Regions from separate parts of the Rhizobium anhuiense bv. trifolii genome, predicted to be linked through region 2. Evidence: riboswitches for the same ligand, from Rfam matches in the RefSeq annotation. Region 2 holds a riboswitch; each other region holds the start of a gene.

Region 1 (7,911 bases), on a different replicon from region 2:
CACCATGCCAACCACATTCGCCAAGGCGGCGAGGTGAAGGTCGGCGGCCATCAGGCGTCTTCCGCCTCCCTGAGCACCATCATGACCACGCTCTACTATTCGGTGCTCAGGCCGCAGGACCGGGTGGCGGACAAGCCGTATGCCTCTCCGATCTCTCCCGCTATCCGAGATCTGGCAGGCAATCAGGCTTCGGCAGTCCCGACCAGGAGGACCTCCTGGTGAACGGTCTGCTGCCCGAGCTCCGGCGCCGTCAACTGATCGATACCGATTATATCGGAGAGGATTTTCGCTCCAATCTGGAGCTGCCGCCGCTTGCGTCACCGACAGCCACCCAGACATTCCGAACGGCCTGACAGCAAGCCGTTCCCAGCTTGGCACGCAAGATAGGTCTCACACGTCGCCAAAGGCTTTGACGACGTGCCGCGCCTTCTCGGCAGTCCACACCGATCGGGTGCCGGCGACCATGGTGAAGCTCGACACCGCGTTCGTGCCGAAGCGGAGAAAATAGCGGTCACATAGACACCCAACATACCAGCGCGGAACGCGATCGGGCGATGTTTCTCGGTCTTCACCAGCCGACGAGGTTGTGAATGCCAGTCTCATCCTCAAGCAGCCTGAACTCAAGGGTCCTTCATCTTTGAGGATTTGTGGAACTTCGAGCGCCCGAACATAGGATGCGGGCAAAGAGCCCGCATCCTATGTGGCGTTCGCCTCAGTTCTTGGTGACGAAGTCCTTGACGTTGGCAGGCGTCACGAGCTGGAAGGGAATGTAGACCTTCTTCTCGATCTTTTCGCCCTTGGCGAGCTTGAGCGCTGCATCGAGCGAGCCCTTGCCCTGGCCGGCGGCATCCTGGAACACCGTGACGTCGAGATCGCCCGCCTGCATGGCGGCAAGCGCGTCCTGCGTGGCGTCGACGCCGCCGACGACAACCTTGGTCATATCCTTGCCGGCTGCCTTCAGCGCCTGGATGGCGCCGATCGCCATTTCGTCGTTGTTGGAGATCACGGCGTCGAATTCGATGCCGCTGGAGAGCCAGTTGGTCATCAGGTCGGCGCCCTGGGTACGGTCCCAGTTCGCCGTCTGCTCTTCGACGATCTCCAGACCCTTGCATTCATCCGTCTTGATGACGTCATGAACGTCCTGGGTCCGCATGCGCGCAGCCTGGTTGGAGAGCTCGCCCATGATGACGACGGCCTTGCCCTTGCCGCCGAGAATACGGCAGATTTCCTTGGTTTCCAGCGTGCCGGATTCCTGCTCGTTGGAAGCGACGAAGGCCTGCTTCTCCGGCAGCGTGTCGACGTTGACCGGCTGACGGTTGACGTAAACCAGCGGAATGCCGGCATCGGCCGCAAGCTTCGACATTGCCGTGGTCGCATCGGTGTCGACAGGGTTGACGATGATTGCATCGACCTTGGAGGCGATGAAATTCTGGATCTGGCTCTGCTGCTTGGAAACGTCGTTCTGTGCGTCTTCGACCTGCAGCGTCACACCGCTGAGTGTTTTTGCGTAATCGGTCATGCCGTTGCGCAGAACCGTCAGGAAATTGTCGTCGAACTTCGCCATCGAGACGCCGACCGTTTCCGCGTGAGCCGCCGTCGACATGACGAGCGCCATCGCAGTGCCCAGGATAAACTTTTTCATTTTCACTTCCTCCACAAAGCGGTGCCCGGCTGCACCCTCCTCACGCCGGGTTTCCAGCCCACTGGCCGAAAACATTTATCGGGGCTGCCAGAAAAAGGCCGAACATCATCATAGGTATCAAGACAATCTCGATGCTGACGACTAGCCCCTCCTTCGCCGCTACGTTGACTCGCGCGAACCCCCAATTTTTTGGTGCCTAATTTGATGATTTAATTCCGCGGTCTCTAACAGCGCCAATGTCGAGCGTCTTTCACCGAAGACACCACAATGATGCAAAGCCGACACATGCCATATTGTCCAATCTCTTCGTCAGCTCTCGCGTGATCGCGAGGCAACGTGACGCAGTTTTGGTAAGCTTCTATCTATTTCACTTTGAGGTCCATTCATCGTTGTTTGTGAAGTCTCTCATTCTTGAAAGAATCGTCGTCATGAATGAGAGAACCCCATCAGTCCCCGGATTTTTTCAGGAATATCGAACCCGATGGCAGGAGAGATTAACAAGAGCGCCGCCGCAATGGAGCGGGTCGCTGAACTGGGCCGGTCGAGGCGGCAACTCTACACTCGCCCTCGCAGAGCTCCTGGCTCCGGCGCAGACCTCTCCGGAGAGGTCGTTGGCGACGACATGTCATCTGCACTTGTCGATGCAATTTTATTTCATGACCATGTCCAATCGCTGGCCATAGATTGTGCAAATACACGAGGGGTAAAAACGATCATGGCCCGAATTCTCAACCGAATGCTGACTGCCGTACCCCTGCCATGGGGACCCTGTCAGCGTCAGCGTCCGACTCCTTGAACGACGGTCGACTTCCGCGCGTTCCTCTCTGCGGCCGCGTTAAGCTCCGAGAAGGAGTGATGCATTGAGACAGCAAACTCTACAAATCCGATCGGCGACGACCGCGGGCGTTAGTGCACAGATCTGGAATTGAACGGATGGGGATCTTTGAAACGGCTGATCATGCCGAGGGTGCCTTGCGGCGGACGAATTTCGGACGTGCGCAGTCAAGCATGCGATTGAGAACGGCGCAGCCGATGACGCCTTCGGTCTGCTGACCAGGCCGCGACCTCGCCCGCAGACGCCGCCCGATGATGGACTTTCATCGCCCGATTGCCGTTTCGACCAGCGAGCGTTTGCCGTAGCCGTTAGAGAGTTGCCATTTCATGCGGCCGCCAAAGACATGAAGTGCGATATATATAGAAGTATATACAATAATATATTCCATACCTCTCGGGTTTCTCGCAATAGAGAGTAAGATCTGCCAAATTGGAAACGATATACTTTGAAATATATCCGACACATCTATTGCGTTGCTTGTCGTTTTCATCAAGTGTCCTGTTATGATGAGTTACGACAGTGCAACAGGAAGATTCTTTCCCATGAATGCTGAAATCTTGCCGGCGACGTCATCGACGGGAGGCTTGCACAAGGAGCACGACGACATGGATCACCAAAAGAAATCAGACAAGCGCCTTGGCTACTCGCATCTGCGGTTGGCAACCATCGACGGCGTGTCGCTGCCTGGTCTACAATTGTCACTCGACCGGCAGGAGGGCTCTGTGTCGACGAAGAAGACCTTCTTCGAACAATTGCTCCTGGATTTTGCTTTCGGTTGCTACCTATTTTATCCGATCCAGCTATATGAACATCCCGCAACGAGCGAGAGAACGACAAAGGCGCTAAACCGTTAAGTGAATTGGGAGAATTTGGACCGGCCGCCACGTTCCTCCTTTGAAATCCACGTCTATCGGGTTTCCATATTTCAGGATGGAAGCGTCGGCTCAGTCGCCAACGCTTGCAAACTCCAACAACAGGTCGGCGCGCGGATGGAGGATATCATCGACGACCTTGATGCGACGCAAGCAAAGGACGGCTCGGGCACACAGGCTTCAACAGGTACGAAGCAGCACCGCAGGAACATCGGAAGATGGCAAGAAGTCTATCGGGAACCCGACCGTTAAACGGTACCTGCAAGGCGCAGTTCAAATCTTGCTGCCGGTATCAAATACGCTGACAACGCGCGCTCGCCTGCCAATATCAAGGAAATTTGACGCCCAGGGTTCGCCCATCAAATTTACTGCAGAAAGGATTCGTTCTCCGTGTCATTTTGTTCTTCGAAACGCATTCGCATCGCCGCACTTGCAGCGACCGCCATCGTGCTGGGCACCCAGGTCGCAATTGCGCGAGAACCGTCTATAGGGTCTCAGTGGCTGAACTCGCCGGCATCTCGAGTGGAAGCGCTTGCGGTCCTTCAGACCTTGAATGCCAATCTCCTGAGTAACGCCAGTGCTACGTTGACCCTTGATCGCTGGTGCGCCGCGCACAAGCTCGCACCGGAAGGTTCTAAGATTGTAGCTCAGCGTGTGGGCGGGCAAGACAAGCCGGCCGATGAGCACATCCGTGAACTTCTGACCGTCGGACCCGGTGAGTTGATCGCTTATCGCCGCGTCCGCCTGGTCTGCGGCGACCGCGTCTTGTCCGAAGCCGACAATTGGTATGTACCTGCAAAATTAACTGCAGAGATGAATCAGGCGTTGAATACCAGCGATATCGCGTTTGGCAGAGCCGTTCAGGCTCTCAATTTCACTCGCACAAACCTGTCTGCCAAGTTGCTCTGGTCCCCTCTATCCGAAAGCTGGGACATGGACGGTTTAATAACGCATGAAACAGGTTCCCTTACCCTGCCGCCGTTCCTGCTCGAACATCGTGCCGTACTGAAACTTCGAGACGGCACGCCGTTTAGCGCCTTGGTCGAAAGCTACACGGACAAAGTACTAGACTTTCCAGTTCCGCGCCTGCTTTCTCAATAGCGCTTCGGTACTCAGCATACTTGCTGAACTGCGCGGGATAAAATCGACAGCCACTGCATGCGACAAAAGCGCCTGCCTTGCGGAAGCGTGCCGGTCGGGCGACTGGCTTGTCGATTCGTTTGATCGCGGCGACCACGCACGGTAGCCTGAGTGTAACCTGACCCCAAGCCGTCGCAGATTGTCGCTTGACAGTCCCCTCGGCAAGCCTCTACCCTTTTTGGCATTCACCAGGGGGGTCCCGGCAAGGGGCTGAGATACTGCTATCGCGCGCAGTGACCCGTTGAACCTGATCCAGTTCATACTGGCGTAGGGACGGTGCAAGCGCTCGAAGGCAGTGGATTCACGCGTGGAATCCGTGCCGGCGTCTTTTCATCATTCCGGCTGAGGACTGGGTCTCCAATCGAAACTTGGAGCCTCAAACCATGAGTATCGCCGCCGCCCCAACCGTCACCACCGGCCCCTTGCCGGCATCCAGGAAGATCTACATTCGGGGGGACATCCATCCCGACATTTGCGTGCCGATGCGCGAAATCAGCCTGCATCCGACATCGGGCGAGCCGCCCGTTGTCGTCTACGACTCGTCCGGCCCCTATACGATCGAGGGCGCCGAGATCCGTATCGAACAGGGGCTGCCCTCACTGCGACGTGACTGGGTTCTCGCCCGCGGCGACGTCGAGGCCTATAAGGGCCGCCATGTCCGTCCCGAAGACAACGGCTTTGCCAGCGGCGAAAGGCTGACGCCCGAATTCCCCGCGCTACGCCAGCCGCTGCGCGCAAAGGATGGCAGTGCCGTCACCCAGCTCTCCTATGCGCGCGCCGGCATCATCACGACCGAGATGGAATTCATCGCCATCCGCGAGAACCTCGGCCGCAAGGCGCAGGCGGACGCCATGATCCGAGACGGCGAGAGCTTCGGCGCCCATATTCCTGACCATGTGACGGCGGAATTCGTCCGGCAAGAAGTGGCGGCGGGTCGGGCGATCATCCCCGCCAACATCAACCATCCGGAAGCCGAACCGATGATCATCGGCCGCAATTTTCTGGTGAAGATCAACGCCAATATCGGCAACTCGGCCGTCACCTCATCGATGGCGGAGGAGGTTGAGAAGATGGTCTGGGCGGCCCGCTGGGGCGCCGATACCGTCATGGATCTCTCCACCGGCCGCAACATCCACAACATCCGCGAATGGATCATCCGCAATTCGCCGGTGCCGATCGGTACCGTGCCGCTCTATCAGGCGCTGGAGAAGGTCGAGGGCATTGCCGAGAACCTGACCTGGCAGGTCTATCGTGACACGCTAATCGAACAGGCCGAACAGGGCGTCGACTATTTCACCATTCATGCCGGCGTGCGGCTTCACTACATCCCGCTCACCGTCAACCGTGTGACCGGCATCGTCTCGCGCGGCGGTTCGATCATGGCGAAGTGGTGTCTCCATCACCATCGCGAAAGCTTCCTCTACGAGCATTTCGAGGAGATCTGCGACATCTGCCGCGCCTATGACGTCTCCTTTTCGCTCGGCGATGGCCTGCGCCCCGGCTCGATCGCCGACGCGAATGATGCGGCGCAGTTCGCCGAACTGGAAACACTGGGAGAGCTGACCAAGATCGCCTGGGCGAAAGACTGCCAAGTGATGATCGAAGGCCCCGGCCATGTGCCGATGCACAAGATCAAGGAGAACATGGACAAGCAGCTCGAAGTCTGCGGCGAGGCTCCTTTCTACACGCTCGGGCCGCTGACGACCGATATCGCGCCGGGCTACGATCACATCACCTCTGGGATAGGCGCAGCCATGATCGGCTGGTTCGGCACGGCGATGCTCTGCTACGTCACGCCCAAGGAGCATCTGGGGCTTCCCGACCGCAACGACGTGAAGGTAGGCGTCATCACCTACAAGATCGCGGCTCACGCCGCAGATCTCGCCAAGGGGCATCCGGCGGCACAGCTGCGCGACGACGCGCTCTCCCGCGCCCGTTTCGAATTCCGCTGGGAAGATCAGTTCAACCTCTCGCTGGACCCAGAAACCGCCCGCAGCTTCCACGACGAGACGCTGCCGAAGGAAGCCCACAAGGTGGCCCATTTCTGCTCCATGTGCGGCCCGAAATTCTGCTCCATGCGGATTTCGCACGATATCCGCGCCGAAGCACAGAAGGAGGGGCTGGATGCGATGGCAGCGCGTTATCGCGAGGGCGGCGACCTCTATATGCCGGTAGAAACCCTGCAGCATTCGGGCGAATGAGATGCGTGTGCTTGTCAAAGGGGCCGGCGTTGCCGGCCTGACGGTGGCGTATGAACTGCGCGCTCGAGATGCCGAGGTTACCGTGCTCGATCCATATGGCGGTTTCAGGCGTGCTGCTTCGTGGCTCGCGGGCGGAATGTTGGCGCCCTGGTGCGAGCGGGAGAGTGCTGATGACGCGGTACTCATGCGCGGTCTCACCGCCGCCGACAAATGGGAGGCAATGGTGCCGGGAGAGGTGCGACGAAACGGAACGCTTGTGGTCGCCTCGGCTCGCGATCTTGGTGAACTGCGACGCTTTGCCTGCCGCACGACGGGTTATGAATGGCTGGAAGAGCCGGCGATCGCGGCGCTCGAACCCTCTCTTGGCGGGCGGTTCCGGCACGGGCTGTTCTTTCGCCGCGAAGCCCATCTCGATCCCCGGCGAGTGTTGTGTCTGCTGCGCACCAAGCTGACGGTTCAGGGGGTCACCTTCGTGGGCGAGAGCCCGCACGAGAGCTTCGACAGTGTCGTCGATTGCACGGGCGCAGCGCGCATTGGCGATGCCGAGGAGTTACGCGGCGTCCGCGGCGAAATGCTTTACCTTAGAAGCTTTGACGTGGATCTCTCCCGGCCGGTCCGCCTGCTCCATCCGCGTTTCCCCGTCTACATCGTCCCGCGTGGAGACGGTGTGTTCATGGTCGGCGCGACAATGATCGAGACGGAATTCGACGGGCCTATTGTCGCCCGTTCACTGATGGAACTGCTCAACGCTGCATACACGCTATTTCCGGCCTTTGCCGATGCAACCATAATCGAAACGGGTGTCGGAATTCGCCCAGCCTTTCCGGACAATCTTCCACGTGCAAGCCATCAGGGAACGGTGATCTCGCTCAACGGCCTCTACCGCCACGGCTTTCTGCTCGCGCCAGCCATGGCGGCCGAGGCGGCTGAACTTGTCTTCAACCAACATACCACGGGAAGGAATGTCCCATGAAATTGATCGTTAACGGCGAGGCTCTGGATGTCGCGGCTGAGACGCTGTCGGAGCTTTTAGTCCTGATGGAATACCAGGGTGACTGGCTGGCGACAGCCGTCAACGGTGAGCTGGTCCATCGCGAAGACCAGTTCGATCGTTCGCTCAACGACAATGACAGGATCGAAATCCTATCGCCGATGCAGGGAGGCTGACGGATGCTGACGCTTTATGGGTCCGAAATTACCTCCCGTCTGCTGCTCGGCACA
Region 2 (7,911 bases):
GGTTTCGACAAGGGCAAACCCTTCGCCGTCCGGCCCTTTGAACAGGAGGCGGGGAGCGCCAAAGGCAGTGTCGGTCTGCAGACTGCCGCTTCCCTTTGCCGATAAGCGATCCTGCCAGAAGGACAACGAGCCCTTGGGCACCGCGAACTGTGTGTCACTGACTTCGCCGACGCCGGGACGGCCGCGCATCACGTCGGGAAACGGGAAGTAGGTCATGACGGAGCCGGGGGTACCGGCCTCATCACCGTAATAGAGGTGGTAGACGTTGGGATCGTCGAAATTTACGGTCTTCTTGACGCGGCGCAGGCCAAGCGTGCCCGTGAAGAACGCGTTGTTCTGACGGGCATCCGATGCCATCGACGTGATGTGATGCAGTCCTTTGATATCCTTGATCATAATCCTCGCCCTTCCGCGGCTGTGTTGGTTTGTCTGGTGTGATTGAAAATCTACGTCGGTTGATCAGGCGTGTAAATTGCAATAATAGTTGTCAGTGAATTGCCATTGGTGAAATAATCGATGAACGACTACAAGCTGCTCCGAACCTTCCTGCTGGCTGCCGAGAAGCGGAGCTTCGCGCAGGTCGCGCGCGAGCTCGATATGACGCCCGCAGCCGTCACCCGGGCGATTGCGGCCCTGGAAGAAGATCTGGGCGTGCAACTCTTCGTGCGCACCACGCGCCAAGTGTCGCTGACGACCGATGGCGCGATCTTCGCCGCCCAGATACAGCCGGCGGTGCAGGCGCTCGACAACGCGCGCAAGGACGTGATGAATTCCCACAAGGCGGATCATGGCCGCCTGCGCATCAGCGCGCCGACCTGGTTCGGCCAGCAGGTCCTGCCGCCCATTCTCTCGGCATTCAGGGAGCGCTATCCCAAGATCAGCTTCGAAATCTCGCTCGCCGATGGACTCGTCGACATCATCGACGACGATTATGATCTGGCGATCCGCATTTCCGCGGCACCTTCGGACAAGTTCACGATCTGGCGCAAGATCAGCGTCGTGCGCCGTATCCTCGTCGCAGCGCCCGGCAGCCGGTTTTGCGACATGAAGCACCCGAACGAGCTCATTCCCGACGATTGCCTGGCCTATAGCGGCGAAAGCAAACGGGAGACCTGGTCACTGTCGGACGGCAGTGGCAGCGCCACGATTTCTGCAGGCCGTGCATTCAGCGCCAATAGCGGAGAGGTGCTGGCGAGCATGGCGGCCGACGGCGTCGGGGTCGCCATGCTGCCCAAGTTCCATGTCGCCGAGCATCTGCGGACCGGACGGCTCGTCCACGTCCTGCGGGACTGGTCGCCGCCAGACTTATGGCTGACCCTGTACTACCCCCCTTACCAGGCGCTGCCGCCGCGCATCGCCTCCTTCTCGAAGTTCTTCGAGCAACAGATCCCGGCGTTCCTCTCGGCGATCGAATGAACTTTGCCGATAAAGCAGGTGCGGTTGCTCTAACGAGGTCTTTCGAAAAGGAATTTGCACAATCTTAGGCGGCAACAAGGAACCTCCGGTCCATCTCGGTGGCCGGTCGCTCGATCCCGTTCAAGGCGACAATTTGGAACGTCGGCGACATCCTTCTCCCACATTCAATGATCTGCCCGGCTTCCACATCAAAATACGCCCAAGAGCGGGACGACGGAAGGTCTGTGGTTGACACGAACTCGGCCCAGGACATAGTCTTTGCGACATTCACCAGGGGGGTCCCGGCAAGGGGCTGAGATACTGCTGGACAATTTGGCTTTGCCTGTTGTGGCGCAGTGACCCGTTGAACCTGATCCAGTTCATACTGGCGTAGGGACGGTGCAAGCGCTCGAAGGCTTCGGATTCCCGCGTGGATTCCATGCCGGCGTCTTTCCATCATTCCGGCTGATTGACTGGGTCTCCAATTGCAACTTGGAGCCTCAAACCATGACCATTGCCGCAAAGAACGTCACACCCACCGTCACCACCGGCCCGCTACCGGCGTCGCGGAAAATCTACATCCCCGGAGATATGCACTCCGACATCCGCGTGCCGATGCGCGAGATCAGCGTCCATCCGACATCGGGCGAGCCGCCTGTCGTCGTCTATGATTGCTCCGGCCCTTACACTGTCGAGGGCGCTGATATCCGCATCGAGCAGGGCCTGTCACAGTTCCGTCGCGGCTGGGTGCTCGCCCGCGGAGATGTCGAGGCCTATGAAGGCCGCCATGTGCGTCCCGAAGACAACGGCTTTGTCAGCGGCGAACGGCTGACACCGGAATTTCCGGCCAAGCGCCAGCCGCTGCGGGCGAGGGGAGACAATGCCGTGACCCAACTCGCCTATGCACGCGCCGGCATCATCACCCCGGAAATGGAATTCATCGCTATCCGCGAAAATCTCGGCCGCAAGGCACAGGTGGAGGCCATGAGCCGCGATGGCGAAAGCTTCGGCGCCCATATTCCCGATCATGTGACCCCGGAATTCGTCCGCCAGGAGGTCGCCGCCGGCCGGGCGATCATTCCCGCCAACATCAATCACCCGGAAAGCGAGCCGATGATCATCGGCCGGAACTTCCTGGTGAAGATCAATGCCAATATCGGCAATTCCGCCGTCACCTCCTCCATGGCGGAGGAAGTGGAGAAGATGGTCTGGGCGATCCGCTGGGGTGCCGACACGGTCATGGACCTGTCGACCGGCCGCAACATCCACAATATCCGCGAATGGATCATCCGCAATTCGCCGGTACCGATCGGCACCGTGCCGCTCTACCAGGCACTCGAAAAGGTGAACGGCATTGCCGAGGACCTCACCTGGGAGGTCTATCGCGATACGCTGATCGAACAGGCCGAGCAGGGCGTCGATTACTTCACCATCCATGCGGGCGTGCGGCTTGCCTATATCCCGCTGACCGTCAATCGCGTCACCGGCATCGTTTCTCGCGGCGGCTCGATCATGGCCAAGTGGTGTCTGCACCACCACCGGGAGAGTTTTCTCTACGAGCATTTCGAGGAGATCTGCGACATCTGCCGCGCTTACGACGTTTCCTTCTCGCTCGGTGATGGCCTGCGGCCAGGCTCGATTGCCGATGCCAACGATGCGGCGCAGTTCGCAGAACTGGAAACGCTCGGCGCGTTAACGAAAATCGCCTGGGCGAAGGATTGCCAGGTGATGATCGAAGGTCCCGGTCATGTGCCGATGCACAAGATCAAGGAAAACATGGACAAGCAACTCGCGGTCTGCGGCGAGGCGCCTTTTTATACGCTCGGGCCGCTGACCACCGATATCGCGCCGGGCTATGACCACATCACGTCCGGCATCGGGGCTGCGATGATCGGCTGGTTCGGCACCGCCATGCTCTGCTACGTGACGCCCAAGGAACATCTCGGCCTGCCGGACCGCAACGACGTCAAGGTGGGCGTCATCACCTATAAGATCGCGGCACATGCCGCCGATCTGGCCAAGGGTCATCCGGCGGCGCGGGTGCGCGACGATGCGTTGTCGCGCGCCCGTTTCGAGTTCCGATGGGAGGACCAGTTCAACCTCTCGCTCGATCCGGAAACCGCCCGCTCCTTCCACGACGAAACGCTGCCGAAGGAGGCGCATAAGGTGGCGCATTTCTGCTCCATGTGCGGTCCGAAATTCTGCTCGATGCGGATTTCGCACGATATCCGCGCCGAAGCGCAGAAGGAAGGGCTGGAAGCGATGGCGGCGAAATATCGGGAGGGTGGCGACCTGTACATGCCGATCGAAAACCTTCCGGGTAACGCATAATGCCTACGTTTCTCGTCAAAGGGGCTGGTGTTGCCGGCCTCGCGGCAGCCCATGAGCTCGTCAGGCGGGGCTTTTCGGTCGAGGTGATCGAGAAGGCCGGCGCGGCGGGACTTGGCGCCTCGCACTTTGCTGGAGGAATGCTCGCGCCCTATTGCGAACGGGAAGCGGCCGAAGAGATTGTCCTGACATTGGGCCTGGGCGCGGCCGGATGGTGGGAGGAGGTCGTGCCCGGCGAGGTTCGTCGCCGCGGTACTCTGGTCGTGGCGCAGCCGCGCGACCTCCCCGATCTCGTCCGGTTTGCCGCGCGCACCACCGGTCATGTCTGGATCGATCGCAAGGGTGTGGCCGACCTCGAGCCTGCACTAGCCGGCCGCTTCGAAAAGGCTCTTTTCTTCGAGCAGGAAGCGCATCTCGATCCACGCCGCGCACTGGCCAGACTAGCCGGCAGGCTCCGCGAGCGTGGCGTCGTCTTCCATTTCGGCGGATGCCAGCCGCAGGACCGGCGGTTTGCCGGCGTGCTCGATTGCACCGGGCCAGCGGCGATACCGCGACTTTCCGGCCTGCGCGGCGTGCGAGGCGAAATGCTCTATCTGGAAACTGCGGATATTACCCTTTCCAGGCCGGTTAGGATGCTGCATCCCCGCCATCCTATCTACATCGTGCCCCGCGACGATCACCGTTTCATGGTCGGGGCGACGATGATCGAGGCTGACGATGACGGACCGATTACCGCGCGTTCGCTCATGGAATTCCTGAACGCGGCCTATGCGCTGCATCCGGCGTTTGGCGAGGCACGCGTTGTCGAGACCGGGACTGGCATACGGCCGGCGTTTGCCGACAACATTCCGCAAGTCATCGAGACGGAGGAGGGGCTCGCGATCGCCGGCATGCATCGGCATGGCTTCCTGCTGGCGCCCGCCATGGCGGTGCGGGCCACCGATATTCTCCTCCAGCGGCATTCACTTCTGAAAGGCTAACCTCATGAAACTGATAATCAATGGCGAAACCCAGGTCTGCGAGGCCGTAACCCTGGCCGAACTCCTTCATGTTCTGGAATACGAGGGCGACTGGCTGGCAACCGCCGTCAACGGAGATCTCGTGCATCGCGAGGACCGAGCCGATCACCGGCTCGACGATGGTGACCGTATCGAAATCCTGTCCCCGATGCAGGGAGGTTGATCCATGCTTTCTCTTTATGATGCTGCACTGTCTTCGCGGCTTCTGCTCGGCACCGCGCGTTATCCGTCGCCGGCCGTCCTTGCCGAGGCGGTCAGCCGGTCCGGCGCGGAGATTGTCACCGTCTCGCTTCGCCGCGAAACGGCCGGCGGAAAGACCGGTGGAGCCTTCTTCGAACTCATCCGCCAGCTCGCGGTCCGCGTCCTGCCAAATACCGCGGGATGTCACAGCGCGTCCGAAGCGATCCTGACCGCCAAGATGGCGCGCGAGATATTCGGTACCGACTGGATCAAGCTCGAGGTGATCGGCCACCACGACAGTCTCCAGCCGGATGTATTCGAACTGGTCGAAGCCGCACGCATTCTTTGTGCGGAAGGGTTTTGCGTATTTCCCTATACGACGGACGATCTGGTGGTGGGTGAAAAGCTGGTCTCCGTCGGATGCCGGGTCTTGATGCCCTGGTGCGCGCCGATCGGTTCTGCGGCCGGTCCGCGCAACCCTTCCGCGCTCACCGCCATGCGGAGCGCCTTTCCGGACATCCCGCTGATCGTGGATGCGGGGATCGGGAGACCGTCGCATGCGGCAACGGTGATGGAATTCGGCTACGACGCGGTGCTGCTCAACACGGCGGTCGCCGTCGCAGGCGATCCGCCTGCCATGGCTGAGGCGTTTGGCAAGGCGATCGAGGCCGGAAGGCTCGCTTATCTTTCCGGCATGCTGGAGCCGCGCGACATGGCGGTACCGTCCACCCCGGTTGTCGGAAAGGGCGTTTTCGCATGAGACTTGATCCCTTCTATCTCATCGTCGACAGTTCCGAATGGATCGAACGTCTCGTGCCGCTGGGCGTCAAACTGGTGCAACTGCGGGTGAAGGATCGCCCGGACGAAATCCTGCGCCAGGAAATCCGGCGTTCGAAGGCCGTTTGCGCAGCGGCGAAGTGCCAGCTGGTTGTCAACGACTACTGGAAACTGGCGATCGAGGAGGGATGCGATTTCATCCATCTTGGCCAGGAGGATCTTGGGGAAGCCGACCTTGATGCCATTCGCAGCGCCGGCCTGAAATTCGGCCTTTCCACACATAACGCGTCAGAGCTCGAAACGGCGTTGGCTGCGAGGCCCGACTATGTGGCGCTCGGTCCGGTCTATCCCACCATTCTCAAGCAGATGAAATGGGCGCCGCAAGGCCTGGAACGGATCACAGACTGGAAGAGGCGTGTCGCGCCGTTGCCGCTGGTGGCGATCGGCGGGTTGAATGTCGACAGGCTACAGGGCGTATTCGACGCGCGCGCCGACACCGCGGCCGTTGTCACCGACATTACCTTGAACGTCGATCCAGAAGCGCGGACGCGCGAATGGATCGAACGCACGGCACCGTGGCGTTAGGGAGGTGCCGCCACGCGATGCGAGCTTTTGGAAGGATATACAAGTAGATAGCATCCCTAGTGCTAATGTATCTCTTCACTGGCGGGTAGTAAAATGCTCTACAGTGAGCGCCGTTTAAAGGCAAACCACCTGACCCTGCATGGGCTCCTTTGCCGCCGCGGGGATGCGGGCCTTCTTCCTCTGCCGAGTTGCTGACTAGCGTCGCGGGCCTCGCAGATCCAAGAGCCGCCGAGCAGTCACATCTGACAGACCGCTCACAATCGACGAAAGTCGTTACCGCACCCGGAGGCAGGACACGATGGCAGCGCAAAGATATAGCCGTCGCAAGAACCTCAATATTTACTGGACGGTGTTCGATAAAGTCGTCGGACAGCCGGCCGTCGTCAATGGGTTTGTCATGGACATGCTGACCGCCGAGGAGGCGGATAACTTGGTAGATCTGCTAAATCGCGGCAACCAAGCGAGCCTCTGGTGTTACGCTGAATGGTTCTAGAGGCAACCGGCTGCCGCACATTGCGGTGCAACTCGCGCTGGAACGCGGCTACTTCGTCGGAGCATCAATACGGAACGGCGATGGTTTACAAGGTGGGAATATCGTTGTGAAGTTCCAGTCGGACCATCGAATCCTTCGACGTCGAATGCCGGCGAAGTTGTTTGTCGCAACCGCAAAGGAAAATCTATGTGGCGGTGGGTTCTGCTGTGCAGACTATTCCACACCAAAATTCCTGCGCCATGATCGTGCCGCTGGATAATCCCTCGTCGGATCGATTCGCGTTAGAACTTTGCGAAGCCTTCCATCTCGTTCGGTCGTTTGGGCGGGGTCGATATGCTGGACCTCAATTCCCGCCAAGAATATTGAGGGCGTCTTGCAATCTAAGCGCAGCCAGCGCCCTCGTTGCCTCGTCGACGGGCCATCCGGCCCCCATTGCCGCCGACAGCAGGGTGACCTCGGTGTGAAGCTCCAGTCTCTCATAGAGGGGCTCAAGCGCCTCTCTGGCGGTGACAAGATGCTCGTCTGGAGGCGTGATAGGAGTCGGAGATACCGTTGGCATTCTGCGTCCCTTCCTAACGGTTTTGGAACCTGATTGGCCATGGTTCCAAGTGAATGGCTGCCGACGCCGATGCGAACATGACCAATTTGGAGGGGCCAGCACTCAGGAGTAAAAGGTAAAACGAAGAGTGTAGGTCCGCCATCATACTTGTGTATGCGCAAATTATACGGAGGCAGCACACAGGCGGGCTGCTAGGGAGCTATGCCCGGCTCAGCCACTCATTTCGAGCATGAAGGGTGCCCACGTTGCTCCGTGCTCTCCTAGCGGCGCAAACGGCTTCCAAGGTAACGAGTCCAGGACGACGTTCTATCTGGTTGATGTCATCGACGTGGGAAGAGGAGCGCGCCGAAGGCATCTCATCGCGAGGAGCGGGTGGTGGTCTGATATCTGGTAGCCGGCCCCGATGAACGGCTAAACCCCCGTATAAGTCGTCTCCTCCTCTTCGCTACTCGATCCTTCCTCAAGATCAATAGCAGGTCGAGCGGCGTCCTGTTACGGTCAGGGTACTTCTCCCGCGCGGCAATGTCATCGAGCTCACGAAGGCGTTCAACACGCCTCCTGATGCCTGCATCAAT
Region 3 (7,911 bases), on a different replicon from region 2:
GGGCCGCCCCGACCGCCAGCGGGAAGACCGGAAAGCCATAGGGGATTTCGAGCCAGCCGTAACCCTCGGCGGAGCCGCCGGGCGATATCACGAGGCGGTAGCCGGCAATGGCGAGGGCGAGAAGCGCTGCGGCATCGAACCAGGAAGAGCGTCTTCGTGGGAGCATGGTCTCGAGGCCGGCGGCGAGCGCACCGAGCGCGAAGACGGCGAAGAAGCCGATCGGATTATATCTCGGCATCCATTCCTTCGCCCCACCCTGCAGGCCGTACTGCCAACCGCGTCCGATGTCGCCGAGCGGAAACAGGGTGAGGATCAGCAGATGGGCCAGGAGTACGCCTGTGATGACGCATAGCCAGGCGAAGCGCGCAAGCAGCGGGCGTTGTCTCAGGATGGGCAAACGAAACAGCAGGAGAAAGCAGACCGGCAGGAGCACATAGCTGGTGACCTCGAAGGGAATGGACCAGAGCGGCCCGTCGGCTTCGACAGGAAAGAAGGTGCGCCAGTGCCACTGGCTCATGAACAGCAGCCCGGAGACATAGCGGAGTGCAAGCTCCGGTGTCAGCGGCAGGGCAAGCAGCTTCAGGCTGAGGGCGAAGCTGATGGTGGCGGCAACCCAGAAGCCCGGAGCGATGCGCGCTGCCCTGCGGATCGTGTAATGCCGCAGGCTCGGCAGGTTGCTGCCCGCGTCGAGCGCGCGCCAGAAGGGATGGGCAAGAAGAAAGCCGCTGAGCACAAAGAACACGGCAACGCCGAAATTGCCGAAGCGGAGGACATGTGCGGTCGGTCCGAGTTCGTCGGGGATTCTGCGCATATCCAGCCGCAGCGCGAAGTGGTGGGCAAGCACCAGCAGACAGGCCGTCGCGCGCAGAAAGTCCGCTCCGGCCAGTCTCTCCTGTTGTCGCATCCTATCCCCCGCCTTGCCTAGCGCATCGGCCCGAAAATCGGAATCGATTTTCGGAAAGCACGATGCCTAAATTCTAAGTGTTAGAGCGTCCTTTGCGCATCCGAAAGGACGCGCGGCGCTCTAAAGAATGATGCCGAAAAGTGTGAGCGGTTTTCGCACGACATCATGCTCCGGGTCTCGGACTTTGCAGCGGAAAGCCGCGACGGGCAAGGCAGGCGTTGGGCTCAGTCGAGAAGTTCGTTGGTATAATAGGTGGAAAAGTCCGGCTTCTCCTTGAGTGCGGCGCCATTGGCGTCGACCAGAATCCCATTCTCGAGCAGGAAGCCGCCGAGGGCTTCGGCCTTTGCCGGATCGAGCTTACCGATCACGCCGGCCTCGGATTTCAGGAAGTGCCCCTCGATCAATGCCTTCTGAGACGCCTTTACCAGTTCCGTATTCATCAGTGCGCCATTGCTTCCAGAGATCAGCAGATCGCAGGCTTCGTCGGGATGGTCGACGGAATAGGCATAACCCTGGCGCGTGGCCTGGATGAAGGCGCGGGCGTGTTCCCGGTTTGCCGAGAGATAGGCGTCGCTGGAGACGATGACCGTCGTCTGCTCGTCGGGAATGCCATAATCGGAATAGTGGAAGCGGCCGATCTTCCGGTTCTCCAGTTCGGCGGCTATGCCTTCCCAGGTGTAGATCTCCAGCGTGAAATCGATCGAGCCATTGTCCAGCGCCTCGTAAGCGGAGGTGCCGAGGGTGACGGTCTTGACGTCGCCCTTGCCGCCGTCATTGCGGATCATTGCGGAGATCAGCGCGCTCTCCCAGGTGCCGCCAAAGCCGCCATAGGTCTTGCCGTCGAGGTCTTTCGGGCTCTTGATGTCGTCGCGTCCGCCCTTGAAGATCAGGCGTGCGGTTTCTGTCTGGACGACGCCGTAGACCATCTTCACGTCACCGCCGCCGGCGCGCTGCGTGAGGGTCTCGATCTCACTGCTGATGCCGAAATCGGCAACGCCGTTCGACACCAGTGTTCCGGCGCTGGTATCGGTGAAGGGAAGGATCTCGACATCGAGTCCGGCATCGGCGTAGAAGCCCTTCGCCTTGGCGACATAGATGCCGATATGGTTGGTGTTGGGCGTCCAGTCGAGCGCGATGCGAACCTTTGCGGGCGCCGATTGGGCGAAGGCGGTGCGGCCGGCAAGGCTTGCCGCGATGGCGGCGAAAATCGTCTGGCGGCGGGTGAGAAGCAGCATGGTGACCTCCTCAGGTCTCTAGAGCATGATGCCGAAAAGTGTCGGCGGTTTCGGACGACATCATGCTCTAACTCTATAAATTAGAACAGCGATTCAGATTTTGGGCCGACCGGCCTAAAATCATCCTGTTCTTGCGGATGAAGCAGGGTTTGCAGGATTTCGGTTTCGATCGCCTGGGCCGCCGGCGAGCCGAGGTCGGCGATGCTTCTCGGACGGGGCAGGGGAACGCGGAATTCGCGGATGATACGCGCCGGACGGGCCGAAAGCACGTAGATCCGGTCGGAGAGGAACACGGCCTCGCGAACGTCATGGGTGATCAGCAGCGCCGTCCAGCGGTGCTCGGTCCACATGCCCTGCAGCCATTCCTGGATCTGCGTGCGCGTCAGCGCGTCGAGCGCGCCGAAGGGCTCGTCGAGCAGCAGCATGTCCTGCGTCTGGACGACGGTGCGCAGCAGTGCGGCGCGCTGGCGCATGCCGCCGGATAGTTCGGAAGGATAGTGGTGTTCGAAGCCGGAAAGGCCGAAGCTCTCGAACAAAGGCGCGACGGCGGCGCGGGCCGCGCGGCGGCTCATGCCTTTCACCTCGAGGCCGAGTGCCGCATTGTCGATGATCCGGCGCCAGGGCATCAGCGCATCGCGCTGCGGCATGAAGGCGAAGGAATGCGGTGCCTGTTCCAGCGGCACGCCGTTGAAAAGCATGGTGCCGGAATCGGGTCGAAGCGCCTGTGTCAGCAGCCGCAGCACCGTCGATTTTCCGGAGCCGGACGGTCCGACGATCGAAACGAACTCGCCGTCTGCGACGGTGAGCGAAATGTCGCCCAGCACCTTCATGCCGTCGAAGGACTTCGAGATACTACCGAGTTCAACCATTGTATCGCTCATCGGCGCCGCTCCCCGGTTGGCTGCCAGGGCATGACGAGGCGCTGGATCAACAGCGTCAGCCCGAAGAGGCCGAGCGTGAGCACGGCGCTGACGACGACGGCGGCGAGCACGAGATCGGGACGGAAATTGTTCTTGGCGTTGAGGATATAGATGCCGAGGCCGCGGGCGGCGCCGGCATATTCGGCAAAAATCGCGCCAACGACGGCATAGGTGATCGAGATTCTGAGGCCGGCGAAGAAATAGGGCAGCGAGGAGGGAAGCCGGGCCAGGCAGAAAATCCGCCAGCGACTCGCCTTCATCGAATTCAGCAATTCGGCGATGTCGCGGTCGGTCGATTCATAGCCCTGCAGCAGGGCGACGAGCAGCGGAAAGAAGGTGACGAGCGCCACCAGCAACACTTTCGGCAGCAGGCCGAAGCCGAACCAGAGGACGACGAGGGGCGCGATCGCCACCAGCGGCAGGGTCTGGCTGGCGATGAAGATCGGCAGCAATGCCCGGCGCATGAAGGGCACGAAATCCATGAGGATGGAGGCTGCGAAGGCGAAAGCAAGCGACAGCGCGAAACCTCCAAGCGTCGCGCCGAGCGTCGGCCAGGTGTTTGATATCAGCGCCTCGCGGTTCAGCCAGCCCTGGATGACGATGCGCGACGGCGCCGGCAGGATGGAGGGCTTGATCCCGGAAAGATCGACATAGAGTTCCCATGCCGCCAAAAAGGCGCAGCCGGCGAGCAGGGCAGGTATGCCCCGGTAGAGAGCGGCGCGGAGCGCGGCAAGGCGCGAACCCAGTGGTGGTAGCGGTGTCATCGGCGTTCGATTTCAGGCTTTCGTCGGGCACTGCATAATTCCTTAAATCGGAATCGATTTAAGGATAAAATTATGCAGCAATTTAAAGTGTTACAGCGTCCTTTGCGCGTCTGAAAAGACGCGCGGCGCTGTATTGGCTGACACCGTGATATCGAGGGTCACATGCCCCTCGGGGTCGCCGAAGCGATAGAAGGCCTCACGAATGGTTGCGAAGACGGCGCCGGCATCGCCAGAAAGCCTGGTGCAGAAATTCTTGGCGCGGTCGAAAGTGCCGGAGCGTTTGAGAAAGTCGATGCAGCCATAGATCTCGTCCATATGGGTGCCGGTTCCCATGACGTAGAGCGAGAATTGGGCAGCGGTCGGCTGTCCGGTCTCGGCGGTGATTTCAACGGCGGCAAGGGCGGCCGCTATACGGTCAGCAAGCGGCTCTGCCTGGCCGGAGGAGGGGTTGACGCCGCAGATGGCCTCGTCGGGCTCACCGGGGCAGCCGCGTGAGACGGCGGCGGACAGCACGCAATGTTCGCCGGTCTTTGCGGCGGTGACGAAAAGATCGTGCATGGCGGCGAAAAGAATGTCAGGCGGGCCGACCAGCAGCGTAGAGATGTCATCAGTCTCGATGCGCAGCTGGTCGCGATAGGGATCGAGCGCCTTGACGGCATCGAGAATGATGCCGACGAAATCGCCGGACATCGGATAGAGTGACACTTGTGCGCCCGAGAACATCTGAACCTCGCTCCGCTGGCATTACCCAGATCAGCTTTGAAGGGTCCAGAGGCTTGCACCTCACATCTCAGCCCCGGCAATACGGAGCTCCCCCGTTAATGGCGCGGAAACTATCACCGGGGTTTTCTCCCCGCAACTGCAAAGTTGCGAACCCGTCCATGCGGTCGGGATGAGCCTGCCATGCCCGGTATCGACTGATATGTCTTACGGTTGAGAACACCCGGACGGAGGTCCTGCCCGGGTGTCCCTCGAGGTTCCGTACCTGCCGGGAACGGAACCGGAGCTTGCTGCCTCAGGCGGCGATGTCGGCATAGGGGCTATCGCTGCGGGCAGTGACGAGCGCCCGTGTCCACCATTCCAGCCTCGCCATCATCCGATCGAGCAGACGCATCGCGTCGGTGGGATTGTCGAGCCGTCCCTCGGTGTCGAAGCGGTTCCAAGGTGCTGTAAAGCTTACCGAATCGCGGATCGTGACGGCGTGGAGTTCGGCAAAGACGAGGCGCAGCTGTTCGACGGCGCGCAGGCCGCCCGATATGCCGCCATAGGAAACGAAGGCGACAGGTTTGCCCTGCCAGGGCTCGAAGAAGAAATCGATGATCGACTTCAGCGAGGCCGTGAAGCTGTGATTGTATTCCGGGGTGACGATGATGAAGGCGTCGGCCATGCCAAGCCGCCCGGCGAGCCTGTCGATTTCGGGGTGTGCCATGTCACGGCTTACCGGCAGCGCGAAATCGAGCGGGTCGATGATGTCGATATCAAATTGCGGGAAGCGGACGAGCTCCTGCGTCAGCCATTTGACCACCCGGTCGCAGATGCGGCCCTCTCTCGTGCTGCCATAGATGACCGCCAGCCTGGTGGGTGTTTTCATGCGTTGCTCCTTGTCGCGATTGGACTTTACGATTATCGAAGCACGGGTTATAAAACCTCAACTAATATTGAGGTCAAGAGCCGATGGATACGATTCCTGCAACGCCGCTCGGCAGACTTCTGACGGTTGGCGAAGTGGCGGAGCGCAGCGGCCTTGCCGTCTCGGCGCTGCATTTCTACGAGACCAAGGGGCTGATCTCGAGCATCCGGTCCCGCGGCAACCAGCGGCGATACGGCCGTGACGTGCTGCGCCGGCTTGGCATCATCAAGGTGGCGCAGCGTGTCGGCATTCCGCTTTCGGAAATCCAGGCGGCGTTCGAGTCGCTGCCGCAGGGACGCACGCCCACCGTCGGCGACTGGCAGGTGCTGTCGGCGCGCTGGAAGGATGATCTCGACGCGCGAATCAGGCGGCTGAGCCTGCTGCGCGACCGTCTGACCGGCTGCATCGGCTGCGGCTGCCTGTCGATCGAAAGCTGTCCGTTGCGCAATCCCTGCGATCGGCTCGGCAAAGAGGGGTCGGGTGCGCGGCTTCTGGAGACCGAAAGCTAGAGCCCTTCCCCAGAGGGAGACTTGGCTGCGTCTCCCGGGAAAGATCGGTACCTGCCTTTCTTTCGGTCGGCGCGCTCATATGTTAAGGGCGAGTGACGCAACCGGCGGCACTGTCCGCGAGGAGGACGGCTTCGTGTTTCATCCCAGACTGTTCGAAAATCGCAATGTCGTCGTGACCGGCGCCGGCCGCGGCATCGGCCTCGAAGTGGCCCGGCAGTTCCTGGACTGCGGCGCAAAAGTGATCGTCCATACCGGGCGCAAGCCGGGACGCGAGCTGCCGGATTTCCTGCTGACGGCTGAATCCGAAAGACGGGCGCTGCTGCTGCACGCCGATTTCTCGGCGGCCGGTGGGGCGGCGCAATTTGCCGAAGACGTTCTCGCCTTCTTCGACAGGGTGCATGTGCTCGTGAACAATGCCGGCACCATGCTTGGCCGGTTTCCCGCGGCCACGCTCACCGACGCAGAATATGAGGCGATCGTGCGGCTCAACCAGACATCGGTGGTGGCGCTGACACGCGCACTGTTGCCGGCATTAAAGGCGGCTGAAGGCGCCGCTGTCGTCAACACGGTTTCGATTTCGGCGCTGACCGGCGGCAGCCCCGGTTCCTCGATCTATTCGGCCTCGAAAGCCTTCGTTGCGACCTATTCCAAGGCGCTTGCCCGTGAGCTCGCACCGGATGGAATCCGGGTCAATTGCGTGTCACCGGGAACGATCGAGACGGATTTCCATGAGCGCTATTCCTCCCGCGAAAAGCTGGAGCAGACAAGAAAATCCATCCCCCTGCAAAGGCTCGGCACGGCGGAGGATTGCGCTCCCGCCTATCTGTTCCTGGCGGCTCCCTCCCTCTCGGGCTACATTACCGGCCAGGTGATCGAGATCAATGGCGGTCAGCTTATCTGCTGATTTGCTTGGACCTTTTTTGGCATTTCGTCATTTTGGCCAATTCGCTTGTGCGAATATGCTATTGTACTGATCTACCTCATCGCCTCCCTTCCGAGATACCGCATGCCGTTGCCCAAACCCAAGCCGGGGATGACCGGCCAGGAATTGCACACACTCGCTGCAAAAGCCCATGAAGCGAGCGACCTGCTGAAAGCGCTGGCGCACCAGACCCGACTTCTCATCCTCTGCATATTGGCGAATGAGGAGCGGACGGTCAGTGAAATCGAACATATTCTGGGCATACAGCAGGCAATGGTCTCGCAGCAGCTGGCGCGCTTGAGGCTCGAAGGCCTGGTCAATACGCGCCGTCAGGGCAGGCTGGTCTATTACAGCATCGGCAATGTCAGCGTGCTCGCCTTCCTCGAATCGCTGTTCGAGCTTTTTCCGATTGCAGAAAACTGTTAGCGACCGCCCTTGCGGAGCACGGCTGCTATGTCGAAGATAGGTCCGGACGCGAAATGGCGCGGGAGGCCGGATGATCGACAAGCTGGAATTTTTCATCGCGCTTGCCAATGAAAAGCATTTCGGCCGCGCCGCGGAGGAGTGCGGCATCTCGCAGCCAACGCTTTCGGCGGCCATCCGGCAGCTCGAGGATCAACTCGGCGTCATGCTGGTACAGCGCGGTTCAAGGTTCCAGGGGCTGACGCCGGAGGGGCAGCGCGTGCTCGAATGGGCCCGGCGCATCGTGGGCGACGCCCGCACCATGCGCGAGGAGATGCGCGCCGCACGCCGCGGCCTTTCCGGCCATATTCGTCTTGCCGCCATTCCGACCGCGCTCGCCATGCTTTCGCGCATCACCACGCCCTTCCAGGAACGGCATCCCGGCGTGACCTTCTCGATCGTCTCGCGCAATTCGCTGCAGGTGCTGAGCATGCTCGAGAATCTCGAAATCGATGCCGGCATCACCTATCTCGAAAACGAGCCGCTCGGCCGCGTCACCACCGTTCCCCTTTATGCCGAGCGTTATCATCTGATCACGGCAGCCGGCAGCCCACTGTCGGATCGC

The links. A riboswitch is a leader RNA that binds a small molecule or an ion and turns the genes downstream of it on or off. The one in region 2 is predicted to bind thiamine pyrophosphate.
Region 1: linked by a shared signal. The riboswitch ahead of thiC (phosphomethylpyrimidine synthase ThiC) and the one ahead of thiC (phosphomethylpyrimidine synthase ThiC) in region 2 are both predicted to bind thiamine pyrophosphate.
Region 3: linked by a shared signal. The riboswitch ahead of NE851_RS31325 (YkoF family thiamine/hydroxymethylpyrimidine-binding protein) and the one ahead of thiC (phosphomethylpyrimidine synthase ThiC) in region 2 are both predicted to bind thiamine pyrophosphate.

What each region holds. Positions count from the first base shown of each region.
Region 1 is NZ_CP098802.1:299,164-307,074, reverse strand. It holds partial or broken gene NE851_RS08380 (transketolase) at 1-186, shown strand, start outside; partial or broken gene NE851_RS08375 (LLM class flavin-dependent oxidoreductase) at 186-353, shown strand; gene NE851_RS08370 (hypothetical protein) at 391-603, opposite strand; gene NE851_RS08365 (sugar ABC transporter substrate-binding protein) at 713-1,642, opposite strand; partial or broken gene NE851_RS08360 (IS5/IS1182 family transposase) at 2,599-2,811, opposite strand; gene NE851_RS08355 (hypothetical protein) at 3,020-3,331, shown strand; gene NE851_RS08350 (hypothetical protein) at 3,740-4,450, shown strand; TPP riboswitch at 4,670-4,781, shown strand; gene thiC (phosphomethylpyrimidine synthase ThiC) at 4,873-6,690, shown strand; gene thiO (glycine oxidase ThiO) at 6,692-7,663, shown strand; gene thiS (sulfur carrier protein ThiS) at 7,660-7,857, shown strand; gene NE851_RS08330 (thiazole synthase) at 7,861-7,911, shown strand, end outside.
Region 2 is NZ_CP098801.1:440,571-448,481, forward strand. It holds gene NE851_RS02190 (ring-cleaving dioxygenase) at 1-396, opposite strand, end outside; gene NE851_RS02195 (LysR family transcriptional regulator) at 517-1,416, shown strand; TPP riboswitch at 1,679-1,810, shown strand; gene thiC (phosphomethylpyrimidine synthase ThiC) at 1,903-3,726, shown strand; gene thiO (glycine oxidase ThiO) at 3,726-4,703, shown strand; gene thiS (sulfur carrier protein ThiS) at 4,708-4,905, shown strand; gene NE851_RS02215 (thiazole synthase) at 4,909-5,682, shown strand; gene NE851_RS02220 (thiamine phosphate synthase) at 5,679-6,284, shown strand; gene NE851_RS02225 (hypothetical protein) at 6,583-6,777, shown strand; gene NE851_RS02230 (hypothetical protein) at 7,121-7,336, opposite strand.
Region 3 is NZ_CP098803.1:4,636,512-4,644,422, reverse strand. It holds gene NE851_RS31345 (acyltransferase family protein) at 1-904, opposite strand, end outside; gene NE851_RS31340 (ABC transporter substrate-binding protein) at 1,129-2,139, opposite strand; gene NE851_RS31335 (ABC transporter ATP-binding protein) at 2,220-3,020, opposite strand; gene NE851_RS31330 (ABC transporter permease) at 3,017-3,823, opposite strand; gene NE851_RS31325 (YkoF family thiamine/hydroxymethylpyrimidine-binding protein) at 3,914-4,546, opposite strand; TPP riboswitch at 4,537-4,650, opposite strand; gene NE851_RS31320 (NADPH-dependent FMN reductase) at 4,839-5,414, opposite strand; gene soxR (redox-sensitive transcriptional activator SoxR) at 5,498-5,962, shown strand; gene NE851_RS31310 (SDR family NAD(P)-dependent oxidoreductase) at 6,042-6,866, shown strand; gene NE851_RS31305 (ArsR/SmtB family transcription factor) at 6,969-7,310, shown strand; gene NE851_RS31300 (LysR family transcriptional regulator) at 7,381-7,911, shown strand, end outside.